DNA from 2 places in the Comamonas sp. 17RB genome. Region 2 is predicted to be linked to the other one. Evidence: riboswitches for the same ligand, from Rfam matches in the RefSeq annotation. Region 2 holds a riboswitch; the other holds the start of a gene.

Region 1 (7,850 bases), on a different contig from region 2:
GCTTGGATGGCCATCACCAAGCTTATTCAAAGCGAGTTCAACTTCAATCAGTTTCTTTTTTAAAAGCCTGCAGTTTGCGCTGCAGGCTTTATTTTTTGGCACGCCGCTTTCACGCATCTGCCGCGCTCCGGTTCGTATTTTTTCGTTTACAGAACGGTGAAGTGCAAGGTGTTTCCAGTCCTGCACACTTTCTGCGCCACCAAAATCTGCTGCAGTGCAATAGAAGGCGCACGCAAAATGCCTGCGCAACCGCCTGTCTGCAGGCCCCATGCAAAAAAGCCTTGCCTTCCTTTCGGAAGAACAAGGCATCAACCCCTACGAACGCGATGTGGGAGCGGGCAGGCTCAACCTGCCTGCCAGCAGGGCCGTGCCACTGCTGCCGCCTGCTGTGCCATGGCCCGCACCCCCCATTGCCGGGCGGTGACCAGCAACAGCTGGCGCACCTGCTCCTGCGGCGCCTTGCCGCGCGGGGCGAGATTGCTCTTCAAATATGGCTGGTAGGCAGGCTGTGCTTGCATGGCAGGCTCCTTGGTTGAGTGCAGCAGGGTGACGTGCGCCGCCCCGCCGCGTGGTGCTTACTTCTTGGTGTAGATCTGATCGAAGCTGCCGCCATCCACAAAGTGCTTGCCGGCATTGGACCAGCCGCCAAAGGCCTGGTCGATGGTGAACAGATCCAGCTTCGGGAACTGGGCGGCGTATTTGGCCCGCGCCTTTTCCGAGGTGGGACGGTAGTAGTTCTTGCCGGCGATGTCCTGGCCTTCGTCCGAGTACAGGTACTTCAGGTACTCCTCGGCCACGGCGCGGGTGCCCTTCTTGTCGGCGTTCTTGTCCACCACGGAGACGGTGGGTTCAGCCACGATGCTGACGGAAGGCACCACGATCTGGAACTTCTCTGCACCGAACTCCTTGAGCACCAGGAAAGCTTCGTTTTCCCAGGCCAGCAGCACATCGCCCACATTGCGCTGGGCAAAGGTGATGGTGGAGCCACGCGCGCCGGTGTCCAGCACGGGCACATTGCCGTAGACCTTCTTCACATAGTCCTTGGCGCCGGCTTCGCCGCCGAACTTGCGCTTGCCGTATTCCCAGGCGGCCAGGTAGTTCCACTGGGCGCCCGCCGACGTCTTGGGGTTGGGGGTGATCACCGACACGCCGGGCTTGATCAGGTCATCCCAGTCCTTGATGCCCTTGGGGTTGCCCTTCTTGACCAGGAAGATGATGGTCGAGGTGTAAGGCGCCGAGTTGTGCGGCAGGCGCTTTTGCCAGTCGGCCGCCACCAGGCCGCCGTGCTTGACCAGGGCATCCACGTCCGGCGCCAGGCCCAGGGTCACCACGTCGGCATCCAGGCCGTCGATCACCGAGCGGGCCTGCTTGCCCGATCCGCCGTGCGACTGCTTGATCGTCACATCCTGACCGGCCTTGGCCTTCCAGTACTTGGCGAAGGCCTGGTTGTATTGCACATACAGCTCGCGCGTCGGGTCGTAGGAGACATTCAGCAGCGTCACCTGCTGCTGGGCCAGTGCGGGGAGAGCCGGCAGAGCGCCGAGGGTCAAGCCGGTCAAAAGGCTGGCAAGCAGGGGAAACTTGATAAAGTGGCGGCGATTTGTCATTGAGGGTCTCGGTGATTCTGGTTGCGTTGTCAAACGGCTTCTCGCTCCGTTGCTGTGCATTCTGGAATGCCACCCTCAAAACTGAAACCAATAAGATTTCAGTTTGTTATTACCAAAACATCCGTAGACAGGATTTCCCCCATGGCACGTACCGTTCACTGCATCAAGCTCGGCCAAGACGCTGAAGGCCTGGACTTTCCGCCCTACCCCGGCGAGCTGGGCAAGCGCATTTTCGAAAGCGTGAGCAAGCAAGCCTGGGCCGACTGGCTCAAGCACCAGACCATGCTGGTCAACGAAAACCGCCTGAACCTGGCCGATGCCCGCGCCCGCCAATACCTGGCCCGCCAGATGGAAAACCACTTCTTCGGTGCCGGCGCCGATGCCGCAGCCGGCTTTGTGCCGCCCCCCAGCGCGCAGTAATTGCAGCGTACCCACGCAGTGCTGTGGGCACTGCGTGAAGACCCGCCCCAGCGCGCCAGTCCCTGGGGCTTTCTTTTGCCCGCAGCCCGCAAGCTGCCTCCCCCGCACCAACGCCCTTGCAGCCCCTGCGCTGCGCAAAAGCGCCTAGAATCGCCGCTTTCTGCGGGAGAGCGAGGCAGCTGTACAGCCGGCCTCCGCCGAAGGCGCAAACTCCCATAATCGCTCAGGCCGACGTACCGCAGCAAAGATTCGCCAACTGGAGAGCAGCCCGTGCCACCCGGCCCGGCTCACCGAAGGGGCAAGTGCCGCCGCACCGGGCTGCGCGCACGCAACTCTCAGGTACAAAGGACAGCGGGAGAGGCGCACCAGGCCATGGACAGCATCCATGCCTGGTTTTTTCACGTATGGGTCCGCCATGCTTCCATCTGTTTCCCTGCTGGAATCGTTCCAGCTGTCCAACCTCACCGTCATGCTGGTGATCTACCTGATCGCCATCACGGCCGAAGCCATGTCCGGCGCACTGGCGGCAGGCCGCCGCAACATGGACATCTTTGGTGTGGTGGTGATCGCCTTCGTCACGGCACTGGGTGGCGGCACCATCCGCGACATGGTGCTGGGCCACTACCCCATTGGCTGGACGCAGCACCCCGAATACGTGTACCTGGTGATTTCCGCCGGCCTGCTGACCACGGTGGTGGCACGCTACATGATCCACCTCAAGCAGGTGTTCCTGCTGCTGGACGCCATGGGCCTGATCGCCTTCTCGCTGATCGGCTGCAATGTGGCGCTGGAGCTGGGCTACCCCGGCGTGGTGGTGGTGATGGCCGGTATGATCACCGGCATCAGCGGCGGCATTCTGCGCGACGTGCTGTGCAACCAGGTGCCGGTGGTCTTCCGCCGCGAGCTGTATGCCAGCGTGTCCCTGGCCGTCTGCCTGCTGTTCCTGGGCCTGCGCGCGCTGGATGTCGGCCCCAACATCAGCACCCTGGTGTGCTTTGCAGGCGGGCTGCTGTTCCGACTGGCGGCCATCCGCTTTCACTGGCGGCTGCCCACGTTTTCCTACCAGCAACGCTGGGACTGAGCGGATCCCTGTGGCACGGCGGCCGCCCTGCCCGGCAGGCCCTGGGCCGTATCGGCCCGGGCGCGCCCTCGTCCCACTCCTCTGAACCTTGTCCTGCCCCATGTCCGAACCGATTGCCTGGCTGCCCGATGGCACTCCTTACAGCCCCCGTTTTGAGGACCGCTACCACAGCGAACTCGGGGGACTGAACCAGGCGCGCCAGGTGTTTCTGGCAGGCTGTGGCCTGCCAGCGGCCTGGGCCGACCAGGCACAGTGGCGCGTGCTGGAGACCGGCTTTGGCATGGGCCTGAACTTTCTGGTGACCTGGGCTGCCTGGAAGGCCGATCCGCAGCGCCCGCGCATGCTGCATTTCACCTCGGTCGAGGCCTACCCGGTCAGCGCCGCCGACCTGCTGCGCGCTGCCCCCACCGATCCCCTGCTGCGCCCGCTGGCCGAACAGCTGGCCGCGCGCTTTCACGGCCTGCTGCCCGGTGTGCACCGCCTGGGCTTTGAAGACGGCCGCGTGCAGCTGACGCTGTGGATTGGCGATGCCCAGGCCATGCTGCGCCAGCAGACCACGGTGGCCGACAGCATCTACCTGGACGGGTTCAGCCCCAGCGCCAACCCCGGCATCTGGGATGCCCACACCCTCAAGGCCCTGGCCCGCCACTGCCGACGCGGCACGCAGCTGGCCACCTGGACCATTGCGCGCGCGGTGCGCGACCAGTTGGCGCAATGCGGCTTTGAAGTGCGCAAGGTGCCTGGCGTGCCCCCCAAGCGCGACAACCTGCAGGCCTGCTTCAACCCGGCCTGGGAACCGCGCGTGCGCGCCCAGGCCGGCCCATCCCCGGTGGCCCAAGCCGGCACCGCCCTGGTGGTGGGTGCCGGCCTGGCCGGCAGTGCCGCCGCCCACAGCCTGGCGCTGCGCGGCTGGCAGGTGCAGGTGCTGGTGGCCGGTGACGGCCCGGCGGACGGCGCCTCCGGCCTGCCTGCCGGTCTGTTCTGCCCCCATGTATCGCCCGACGACAGCGTGCTCTCGCGCCTGTCACGCAATGGGGTGCGCCAGACGCTGCAGCGCCTGCGCGACCTGTGCCAGGAAGGCACGGACTGGTGCCACAGCGGCGTGCTGGAGCATTGCACCGACGGCGGCACCGGCCTGCCTCCCAGCTGGGCTGGCGGCCCCGGTGACGACTGGAGCCACGCCGCCAGTGCCACCCAGCTGTCCCAGGCCGGCCTGCCGCGGGACACGGTGGCCTGCTGGCACCAGCAAGCCGGCTGGGTGCGCCCGGCCCAGCTGGTACAGGCACAGTTGCGTCACCCGCAGATCCGTGTACAGGCGCATGCCGTGGTGGCCCGCCTGCAGCGCAGCGCCGACGGACGCTGGCAGGCGCTGGACGCCGACGGCCGCATCCTGGCCGAGGCCGACCTGGCGGTACTGGCCTGCGGCCCCGCCACGGCAGGGCTGCTGCCACCCCGGCAACCGTGGGCGCTGCAGCCCATCCGCGGGCAGATCAGCTGGGGGCCACACACCGCAGACAACGCCGGCGCCCTGCCGCCCTTCCCGGTCAACGGTAATGGCAATCTGGTCACCCACATTCCGCAGCCGCACGATCCGCAGCACGGGGAAACCTGGGTCATGGGCTCCACCTTCGAGCGCGATGTGACCGTCATGCCCATCTCCGCTGCCGACCAGGCGGCCGCCCACGTGGTGAACCACGGCAAGCTGTCCACACTGCTGCCGGCCACTGGCGCGGCCATGGCCCCCTGGTTTGACCCGCAAGATGCGCGCAGCCGCCCCACCTGGGGCCGGGTGCGGGTGGCCAGCCACGACCGGCTGCCGATTGTGGGACCAGTGGGGCCGGTAGGAACTGCGCACGCAGCGGGCTCTGCCGCCCCGGGCGCAGACTCAGACGCCGCCGGGCAGAACCTGGCGGGCCTGTGGGCGCTTACCGCCCTGGGCGCACGCGGGCTGACGCTGTCCATCCTTTGCGGCGAGCTGCTGGCTGCGCGCCTGCACGGCGAACCACTGCCGCTGGACGCCAAGCTGGCACTGCACCTGGGAACGGAACGGCTGCAGCGGCGCGGCTGAGCCGCACACATCCCAGGACGCCGCTACGGCGTCCTGTGGCAGCGCTCCGGAAATGCCGGAACGCGGATGGTGAGACGGGATGGCGACGGAGCGGAACCACGTTAGCCCGGGCCGCTTTGCACTAGCGCACCAGCGTGCTCTTGCCGAACAGGCTTTCCACCAGATCCACCACCAGTTCGGCCGTCTGGTTGCGAATGTCCAGCGCCGGGTTCAGCTCCACAATGTCCAGCGATGCCAGGCGGCCGGTGTCGGCAATCATTTCCATGCACAGCTGGGCTTCGCGGTAGTTCGGCCCGCCGCGCACGGTGGTGCCGGTGCCGGGGGCGATGTCGGGGTCCAGAAAGTCCACATCAAAGCTCAGGTGCAGGTGCACATCGTCGCCTTCAGGGCCCTCCAGCCCGGCCAGGGCCTGCTGCATCACGGCGCGCATACCCTGCTCGTCGATGGCACGCATGTCGAACACTTCCAGACCCAGGCGCTGGATCATCCGTTTTTCCACTTCGTCCACGCTGCGCAGGCCGATCTGGCAGATGTCTGGCCCCTGCAGCGCAGGTGTGAACCCGGCCATGCCGGCCAGCGGTGCCGGGCCGTGACCGCACAGGCTGGCCACGGGCATGCCGTGCAGATTGCCGGTGGGGCTGATGTCGGGCAGGTTGCAGTCGGCATGGGCATCCAGCCACAGCACGCGCAGGCGCTTGCCCGCCATACGGCAGTGGCGCGCCACAGCGCTGATGGACCCGGTGGCCAGCGTGTGGTCGCCGCCCAGCATGATGGGCATGCGCCCGGCCTGCAGCTGCGCCAGCACGGCGTCGTGCGTGGCCTGGTTCCAGGCCAGGCATTCGGCGTAGTTGCGCAGGCCTTGCGCATCGCGTGCACCGCGCGGATTGGGTGGACCGGCCAGATTGCCGATGTCCTGCACATCCACGCCAAAATGCGCCAAGGCCGGGCCCAGCTGGGCCACGCGCAGAGCATCCGGCCCCATGGCAGCACCCAGGCGCCCCGCGCCCACATCCGTGGGCACGCCAATCAGCGTCACGGCCTGGTGCACCTGCACGGCCAACTCGTCTTTCTGAAGCATTTCCATCCTCACGCCACTTTGTGCCAGGCCGCGCGCTCCACGGAGGGCGGCGTTGCCTGGTGCATATCCTCACCCTGGCGCAGCAGGGCGAACAAATCCTTGGGGTCCGCCAGCGTGGGCACCAGCTCGATGCGCGACAGCAGCCCCGCCTCCCGGCCCATCGCCTGCATGGTGCGCAGGGCGGAATAATCTTCCAGCGCAAAGCCCACGGAATCAAACAGGGTGATCTGGGCCTCCGACACCCGGCCGGGCGCCGCGCCGCTCAGCACCCGCCAGAACTCGGTGACGGCAAAGTCGGCCGGCATCTGCTGCAACTCCCCTTCCTGCCGGGTCTGAGGTTCGTATTCCACAAATACGCTGCTGCGTGCCAGCACCTCGGCATCCAGCTCGGTCTTGCCGGGACAGTCCCCGCCCACGGCGTTGATGTGCATGCCCGGCGCCAGAGCGCCAGCGTCCAGCACCACGGCATTGCGCTTGTCGGCAGTGACGGTGGTGACCACATCGGCGCCCTGCACGGCCGCATGCACGCTGTCCACCACCTGCACATCGACCCCGTACCGGGCCGCAAACGGTGCCAGGTTGCGCTGCAGCTTGGCGCTGGCGGCACGGTCCACATCGAACAGCCGCAGTTCGCGTACTCCCAATTGATCGATAAAGGCCAGGGCCTGGAACTCGCTTTGGGCGCCGTTGCCGATCAATGCCATGCGCCGGCTGCCGGGCCGCGCAAGCTTGCGCGCCACCATGACCGAGGTGGCGGCGGTGCGCAGGGCCGTGGTCAGCGTCAGTTCGCTGACAAAGCGCGGCATGCCGGTGGCCACATCGGCCAGCGCGCCAAAAGCCATCACTGTGGGCAGGCCATGCTGGGTGTTGACGGGGTGGCCGTTGACGTATTTGAAGGCGTAATCGTGCGCATCGGCCACGGGCATGAGTTCGATCACACCCTGCGCGGAATGGGCTGCCGTGCGTGCGGTCTTGTCAAAGTCATTCCAGCGGCCGAAGTCGGCCTCCAGCGCCTGGGTGATGCGGCGCACGCATTCGACCACGCCCACGCGCGCCACCAGGCGGGCGGCATCGGTGGCGCTCAGGAAGTCGGTGTGCACCTGGGCGCTCGGCAGGCGGTGTACAGCGGTCAGTGCAGTCATGGAAATGGCCTCCGGCAAAGCAGCACCCAGGGTGCGCGGAAGAGATGGCATGAGCGTGACACAGGCCAGCGGCAATTCATATCGCCAAAAACTGTTCAAAATCGGCAAAAATCTGCCATATCGATAGCTATCGTTGCCACTATGTCCAATCTGGATCAGATCGACCAGCGCCTGATTGCCCTGCTGCGCCACAACGCCCGTGAAAGCGTGGCCACCTTGGCCGCGCGGCTGCAGGTGTCGCGTGGCACCGTGACCAACCGTCTGCGCCGCCTGGAAGACGAGGGCGTGATCGTGGGCTATACGCTGCGCCTCAAACCCGAAGCCGAGACCGGCGGACTGCAGGCCTGGATGAGCATTGCCATCGAAGGCAATGACGCCCGCAGGGTGACCGCCTCGTTGCTGGGCGAACCTGCCGTGCAGGCCCTGCACGCCACCAACGGCCAGTGGGACCTGC
Region 2 (7,850 bases):
GCCGGCGTATTCGCCCTGGCTGCCGGCATTGGGCTGCAGGCTGACGCCGGCGTAGCCCGTGGCTTCGCACAGCCACTGGCGCAGCTGGGCATCCAGCTGGGCGTAGCCCTGCAGCTGGTCGGCCGGGGCAAAGGGGTGGATGTGGGCGAACTCCGGCCAGGTGATGGGGATCATCTCGCTGGTGGCGTTGAGCTTCATGGTGCACGAGCCCAGCGGGATCATGCTGCGGTCCAGCGCCAGGTCCTTGTCGCTGAGGCTGCGGATGTAGCGCAGCATGGCGGTTTCGGAGTGGTGGGTGTTGAACACCGGGTGGGTCAGGTAGCTGCTGCGGCGCTGCAGGCCCTCGGGGATCAGCGAGGGCGCGCCTTCGTCCATGGCTTCGACCGTGGGCAGGGCCTGGCCGTCCTGGGCGAAGATGCTCCACAGCAGTTCCACATCGGCGCGGGTGCTGGTTTCATCCAGGCTGATGCACAGGTATTCGTTCCAGGCCTTGCGCAGGTTGGCGCCACGGGCCACGGCGCGGGCGGCGATGGCATCGGTGGCGCCCTGGGTGTGCAGCGCGATGGTGTCGAAGGCCGTGCCGTGGTGGTGACTGGCATAGCCCATCTGGGTCAGACCGCGGCTGAGGATGGCCGTGAGGCGGGCCACGCGGCGGGCGATGCGCGCCAGGCCTTGCGGGCCGTGGTAGACGGCGTACATGCTGGCGATGACCGCCGGCAGCACCTGGGCCGTACAGATGTTGGAGGTGGCTTTCTCGCGGCGGATGTGCTGTTCGCGGGTCTGCAGCGCCAGGCGGTAGGCGGGCTTGCCGTGCACGTCCACGCTCACGCCGACCAGGCGGCCGGGCAGGGAGCGCTTGAATTCGTCGCGGCAGGCCATGAAGGCAGCGTGCGGGCCGCCCGCGCCCATGGGCATGCCAAAGCGCTGGGTGCTGCCGACCACGATGTCGGCGCCCATTTCGCCGGGCGACGTCAGCAGGGTCAGGGCCAGCAGGTCGGTGGCGAAGATGGCCGCAGCCTGCTGGGCGTGGATAGCCTGGACATCGGCCTTCCAGTCCGCGATCCAGCCGCTGCTGGCGGGGTACTGGATCAGCGCGGCGAAGAAGCCATCCGCCAGTGCAGCGTCCCACTCCTCCTTGGAGTTGGCCACCACCACGGCGATGCCCAGCGGCGCAGCGCGGGTCTGCACCACCTCGATGGTCTGCGGGTGGGTGTCGCCCGCCACCACGAAGCGGTTGCTCTTCGATTTGACGGAACGCTTGGCCAGCGTCATGGCTTCGGCGGCGGCCGTGGCCTCGTCCAGCATGGACGCGTTGGCGATGGGCATGCCGGTCAGGTCGGTGACCATGGTCTGGAAGTTGACCAGCGCCTCCATGCGGCCTTGGGAGATTTCGGCCTGGTAGGGCGTGTAGGCCGTGTACCAGGCAGGGTTCTCCAGGATGTTGCGCAGGATCACGCCCGGCGTGTGGGTGCCGTAGTAGCCCTGGCCGATGAAGCTTTTGAGCACGCGGTTCTGGCCCGCCAGTGCCTTCAGCTCTGCCAGCGCCTCGGCCTCGGTCACCGCGGCCGGCAGCTGCATGGCGCGGCTGCGGCGGATGGCCTTGGGCACGATGGAGTCGATCAGCGCGGCGCGCGAGGCTTCGCCGATCACGCTGAGCATGTGCGCTTCATCCTGCGCGTCGATGCCGATATGGCGGGGCAGGAATTCGCTGTGGTTTTCCAGGGCGTGGAGCGATTCCACAGGGGCGGGGGCAGACATCAGCATGGAGGGGACCTATCTCAAAAGCTGGGGCGGTACGGCTGCGGGCTGGGCGTCAGGCGCCGGCCGCGAAGCTGTCGTAGGCGGTCTTGTCCATCAGGGCATCGAGTTGCGATGCATCGGACAGCTTGACCTTGAAGAACCAGCCGGCACCCAGCGGGTCGCTGTTGGCCAGGGAGGGGTCGTCGCGCAGGGCTTCGTTGACTTCGACGATCTCGCCGCTCACGGGCATGTAGACGTCGGCCGCGGCCTTGACGGATTCGACCACGCCGGCCACTTCGCCTTCATTGAAGGTGGTGCCCACGGCGGGCAGGTCGACGAACACCACATCGCCCAGCGCGTCCTGCGCGTGGACGGTGATGCCGACCACGGCGGCGTTGGTGTCGGCGGTGTTGATCCACTCGTGCTCTTTGGAAAACTTGATGCTCATGGGAAGCTCCGTTGGGTAAGTTTCTGAAAAAAAGGCTGGTGCAGGCGGTGCACACAGTGTTTGGGACAGGTCTGGCAGCACTGTAGCGGCCTTGGCGCCTGCACCTGGGCTTGGCGGTGCTTTTTTATGGTGCGGGGCCTGGCAGGCGCGCAGGCGGCAGAGCGTTCAGCCGCGGTGGTAGCGCGCGGGCACAAACGGGGTGGCCGCGACCTTCATGGGCACCGGCTTGCCGCGCACCATGGCGAACAGTTCCGTGCCTTCTGCGGTGTAGTCGGGCTGCACATAGCCCAGGGCCACGGGCTGGTTCAGGCTGGGGCTGAGCAGGCCACTGGTGATGTAGCCGACCTGCTGGCCGTCCATGTTCTCGAGCACGGCGGGCTCGCGCACCGGCACGCGCTCGGTGGCGATCAGGCCCACGCGCTTGCGTTGCAGCAGCGCCGGGTTGTCCAGCTGGGCCAGCACGGTGTCGGCGCCCAGGAAGCCGCCTGCGCGGGCCCCGCCGGTGCGGCGCACCTTCTGGATGGCCCAGGTGAGGGCGGCTTCCACCGGGGTGGTCTTGTCGTCCATGTCGTTGCCGTACAGGCACAGGCCGGCTTCCAGGCGCAGCGAATTGCGTGCGCCCAGGCCGACGGGTTCCACCTCGGGCTGGGCCAGCAGCTTGCGGGCCAGGGCTTCGGCCTGGGTGCCGGGCACGGAGATTTCAAAGCCGTCTTCGCCGGTGTAGCCGCTGCGCGTGACGTAGCAGGCAATGCCGTCGATCTGCACCGCCATGCCGGTCATGAACACCAGGCCCAGCACCTCGGGGGCCAGGCGGCCCAGGGCTGCGGCGGCCTGCGGGCCTTGCAGGGCCAGCAGGGCCTGTTCGGGCATGGGAATCACCTGGCAGCGGCTGCCGATGTGCTGCTGGATGTGGGCGATGTCCGCCACCTTGCAGGCGCCGTTGACGATGAGGAACAGGTCGTCGCCACGGTTGACGAACATCAGGTCGTCGAGGATGCCGCCCTGGGCGTTCAGCAGCAGGCCGTAGCGTTGCTTGTGCAGGCCCAGGCCTTGTACGTCGATGGGCAGCAGGGTTTCCAGTGCGGCGGCGGCGTCGGGGCCCACCAGGCGCAGCTGGCCCATGTGGGAGACGTCGAACAGGCCGGCGGCGTCGCGGGTGTGGCGGTGTTCGGCCATCAGGCCGCTGGGGTATTGCACCGGCATGGCGTAGCCGGCAAAGGGAACCATGCGTGCGCCGAGTTCCAGGTGCAGGGCGTACAGCGGGGTGGTCAGCAGGTCGGTGGTGGCAGCGGTCATGGTGTCGCAGAGCAAAGCAAAAGAAATGCCGGCGGCCTGCGCCGCCTGCGCTTTGCCCTGTTGTCCGCTTTACCTGAGAGATTCACCCGCACCTTCCAGGCGTGGGGCTTGCTCCTTCGGTGGACGGGGTGGTGTCACCCGCGCCTCTCTCCAACAAGGTACGCCCGCGGTCGATGCGGCGGGCGGCTGCCAGTCCTTTTGCCTGAGCGTTCGGGGTTGCCCCTGCGCCTTCGGCGGCGCCGCTGGGCCTGCTGGCCGGGCGCGCTCTCCTGACGAATCCGCGCAGTATATCCGGCCCGATGGGCGGTGCCTACCGAGATGCATATGCATAGATGCAAACGATCTGAGGCGCTGCCTATACTCGTCTACCAATTTCGATGGTTTCAAGGAGACGAAGTTGGTCGACACACAGTTTTCCCCTGCGGGCGCAGCCCCTGTCCCGGCACCGCGTGCGGCGCTGACCCTGGGCGACACGCTGGCCTGGCCGGCGCGCTATCTGCCGCGCAAGGAGGCGCTGGTGGTGTCGGACGCGCAGGGCCGCCGCGCCTGGACCTATGCCGAGCTGGATGCCGAGGTGAACCGCCACGCCCACGGCCTGCAGCAGCTGGGCATTGGCCAGGGCGATGTGGTGGCGGCCTTTCTGTACAACACGCCGGCCTTTGTGTTCACCTTGCTGGCGACGGCGCGCCTGGGCGCCATCTTCAACCCCATCAACTACCGGCTGGCCGCGCAGGAGCTGGCGTTCATCCTGCAGGACGGCAGTGCCAAGGCCCTGGTGTTCGAGGATGAGGGCGCTGCCGTGGTCGAAAAGGCCAGGCTGCTGGTGCCCCAGGTGCAGCACTGGATCCACGCCGACCCGGGCGCTGCACCGGCCTTTGCCACGGCGCAGCTGGCCGCGCTGGCGGACGGCCAGCCCGCCACGCCGGTGGGCGTGCAGGTGGACGAGGATGCACCCTGCATTCTGATGTACACCAGCGGCACCACCGGCCGCCCCAAGGGCGTGCTGCACACCCACCGCAGCAAGCTGGCGCACAACGCCATGATGCACCAGGTGATGCAGTTCCGCCGCGAGGATGTGGGCCTGTCGGTGGCCCCGCTGAACCACACGGCCGAGCTGCACACCAGCTTTCTGCCGCGCCTGCAGGTGGGCGCCACCCAGGTGCTGCAGCGCCGCTTCGATGCGGCCGATGCGCTGCGCCTGGTGGAGGCGGAAAAAGTCACCTTCTTCTTTGCCGCGCCGACCATGGTCACCATGCTATTGAACGACGCGAGCCTGGGGCAGCGCGATCTGTCGTCGCTGCGCCTGGTGGAGTACGGCGGGGCTTCGATGGCGCCGCACTTGATCCGCGAATGGACGCGCCAGGTGGGCTCGGGCCTGGTGCAGGTCTTCGGCACCACCGAAATGGGTCCGTGCATGTCGGTGCTGTATCCGCATGAGCAGCTCAGCCATGCCGGCTCGGCCGGCCTGCCGTCGCTGAACCACGATCTGGTGGTGGCGCGGGTGCGCGAGGACGGCGCTGCCACCGACCCGGCCGATGCCTGCGCGGTGGGCGAAGTGGGCGAGATCCTGGTGCGCGGCCCCTGCATGATGGCCGGCTACCTGAACCGCCCGGAGGCCAATGCCAAGGCGCTGGCCCATGGCTGGTACCACACCGGCGATCTGGGGCACCTGGACGCCGACGGCTATCTGTGGATCCGCGACCGCATCGACTACATGATCAATTCGGGGGCGGAGAACGTCTACCCGCGCGAGGTGGAAGATGCCCTGGTGGAGCATGCCGAGGTGCTGGAAGCGGCCGTGGTGGGCGAGAAGGACGCACGCTGGGGCCAGGTGGTGGCCGCCTATGTGGTGGCCAAGCCAGGCGCGGCGGTGACGGCGGCGGTGCTGGACGCCTTTCTGATGCAGGGCGATCGCCTGGCCAGCTACAAGCGCCCGCGCAGCTACCACTTTGTCGACAGCCTGCCCAAGACCACCAGCGGCAAGATCCAGAAGCATCTGCTGCGCCAGCCGGACCTGTGCGCAGCCTGAGGGCCTCACTGCGTTGAGGGGCTGAGGCCGCAGGGCCAGGCCCCGGTCGCATTCCCAGGCAAGCCCCAAGGCAAGCCCCTGTCTGCCGCCGAGGACGGCGCGGACAGGGGCTTGCCTGTTTCTGGCCGGGGCACATGCCCGGGCGGCGGGCAGGTCCGCCGGGAAGGCTTGGCGTCGCTCAGCGGTCGGGCCGCCCGGATGGCGTTTTCCGGGCGTGCGTGCCGGGCCTGGCTAGGCCGACTTGACGATAGGCCAGGCCATGGCGGCAATCTGCAGCAGGCCGCGCGCAGAGGTGCCATCTCTGGCCTGTATGGACATGCCTTGGAGCAGGGCGTTCAGGGCCAGGCCAAGGCCCTCCACATCCGCGGTGGGTGGCAGCTCACCTTCTGCCACCGCTTTTTGCAGGCGGGCCTGAAAACGGGCCTGTGCCCGCAGGCGCAACTGCTTGAGTGTGTCATCGACGTCCTTGCTGCCCGCAGACACATTGGTCGTCCCCAGGACCACCATGCAGCCACAGGGGGCGTCTTGCGAGGAGAGGATGCCTGCCGCCTGCGCAAAGAATTGGGTCACCGCAGGTTCGATGCCGGCTTGTGCGTCGAACGCATCCCAGGCGGCATCCCAGTAGACCGCTTCGTAGTGGTCGACTGCTTCCAGAAACAGCTTGGCCTTGTTGCCGAAAGCCGCGTACATGCTTGGCGCGCTGATGGACATGGCGGCACACAGGTCCGCGATGCTCGCGGGCTCGTAGCCCTGCCGCCAGAACACGCCCAGCGCGCTGTGCAAGGCCTGCGCACGATCAAACCCACGGGGGCGGCCCCGCGCGGTGGAACTGGCTGCAACTTCTTCCATGGCTGAATTTTCGCACCTTGAAACACCCATTGGGTGATAGGGGTATGCAATTCAATAATGGTCACTATAGAATAAAAATCAATCTGTAGTGATCGTTATACAAATAGTCTTTCGCTCGCCAGATCGCTGCCCGAAAGAGGGCAGTGCGCCTGCATCAGGCTCCTCCATTCCACCTCGGCAATGACCGGCCTCCGCAGAGAGGCTGTGTCTGCCCACCCAAAGCTCTACATGTCCGCACTATTTACCCCTCTGCAGCTGCGCGAGATCACCATCAAGAACCGGCTCACCATTTCGCCCATGTGCCAGTACGCGGCCACCGATGGTTTTGCCAACAGCTACCACACCGTCCAGTACGGCCGTTTTGCGCTGGGCGGCTTCGGGCTCGTCATGGTGGAGGCCACGGCGGTCAGCGCCGAAGGCCGCATCACGCATGGCGACCTGGGACTGTGGTCTGACGCGCACATCCCGGGCCTGTCCGCCATCGCCAGCTTTCTGAAGCAGTACGGGGCCACGCCGGCGATCCAGCTCGGGCATGCCGGCCCCAAGGCCAGCATGCAGCGTCCCTACTACGGCGATGGCCCGCTCAATGCATCGGACTTCGAACGGGGCGACCTGCCTTGGCCTGTGGTCTCTGCGAGCGCACAGCCGGTCGACGAGGGCTGGCTGGTGCCTGAGGCGCTGGATGCCCATGGACTTGCGCGCATCAGGCAAGCCTTTGTGGATGCGGCCAAGCGCACGCATGCCGCAGGCTTTGACGTCATCGAGCTGCACTGCGCACATGGCTACCTGCTGAATTCATTCCTGTCTCCGCTGACGAACCAGCGCACGGACGCCTATGGCGGCACGCTGGAGAACCGCATGCGTCTGCCGCTGGAAATTGCCCAGGCGCTGCGCGACTTCTGGCCGCAGGAAAAGCCCATGTTTGTGCGCATCTCGGCAGTGGACAGCAGCAAGCAAGGGGTGTCGGTGGAGGACAGCGTGCAATTCGCCAAGGCGCTGGCCGGGATGGGTGTGGACGTGGTGGACTGTTCGACCGGAGGGATTGGCCGCACCTATGACTACGAAAGCGGGTACGGCTACCAGGTGCAGTATGCCAAGCGCATCAAGGCGGAGACCGCCATCAAGACCATGGCGGTGGGCATGATCGTGGCCCCGCAGCAAGCCGAGGCCATTGTGGCCGGCGGCGAGGCCGACCTGGTCGCCATCGGCCGGCAGGCGCTGCAGAACCCGAACTTCGCACACGAAGCGGAGCAGGCCCTCGGCGCTGTGGATGCGAGCGCGCCATTCAACAGCTGGCCCCGGCAGGTGGGGTGGTGGCTCAACGGCCGTCAGCGCAAGATTGCGCAGATTGGCGAATGGCAGCCTGCCGCCGAGACGGTTTAAGCACGGCGAACTCCACCGCTGCGGGTGATGCCTGCGCGGTGGGAGAGATGCTGGTGCGGGGCCGTGCAGGATGGCCGGCAAGCTGCACCGCACAGCATCCTGTGT

The links. Region 2 has a riboswitch for glycine ahead of gcvT (glycine cleavage system aminomethyltransferase GcvT). Riboswitches for the same ligand answer to the same signal wherever they lie in the genome.
Region 1: linked by a shared signal. The riboswitch ahead of QM470_RS07230 (trimeric intracellular cation channel family protein) and the one ahead of gcvT (glycine cleavage system aminomethyltransferase GcvT) in region 2 are both predicted to bind glycine.

What each region holds. Positions count from the first base shown of each region.
Region 1 is NZ_JASHHY010000003.1:206,746-214,595, forward strand. Features, by position in the region: gene QM470_RS07215 (hypothetical protein) at 345-518, opposite strand; gene QM470_RS07220 (sulfate ABC transporter substrate-binding protein) at 576-1,607, opposite strand; gene QM470_RS07225 (oxidative damage protection protein) at 1,749-2,027, shown strand; glycine riboswitch at 2,181-2,276, shown strand; gene QM470_RS07230 (trimeric intracellular cation channel family protein) at 2,443-3,108, shown strand; gene mnmC (bifunctional tRNA (5-methylaminomethyl-2-thiouridine)(34)-methyltransferase MnmC2/FAD-dependent 5-carboxymethylaminomethyl-2-thiouridine(34) oxidoreductase MnmC1) at 3,209-5,176, shown strand; gene rocF (arginase) at 5,298-6,254, opposite strand; gene ocd (ornithine cyclodeaminase) at 6,263-7,396, opposite strand; gene QM470_RS07250 (Lrp/AsnC family transcriptional regulator) at 7,547-7,850, shown strand, end outside.
Region 2 is NZ_JASHHY010000001.1:411,994-419,843, reverse strand. Features, by position in the region: gene gcvP (aminomethyl-transferring glycine dehydrogenase) at 1-1,764, opposite strand, end outside; gene gcvH (glycine cleavage system protein GcvH) at 1,814-2,188, opposite strand; gene gcvT (glycine cleavage system aminomethyltransferase GcvT) at 2,354-3,484, opposite strand; glycine riboswitch at 3,535-3,648, opposite strand; glycine riboswitch at 3,674-3,762, opposite strand; gene QM470_RS01700 (fatty acid--CoA ligase) at 3,942-5,513, shown strand; gene QM470_RS01695 (TetR/AcrR family transcriptional regulator) at 5,745-6,362, opposite strand; gene QM470_RS01690 (NADH:flavin oxidoreductase/NADH oxidase) at 6,591-7,745, shown strand.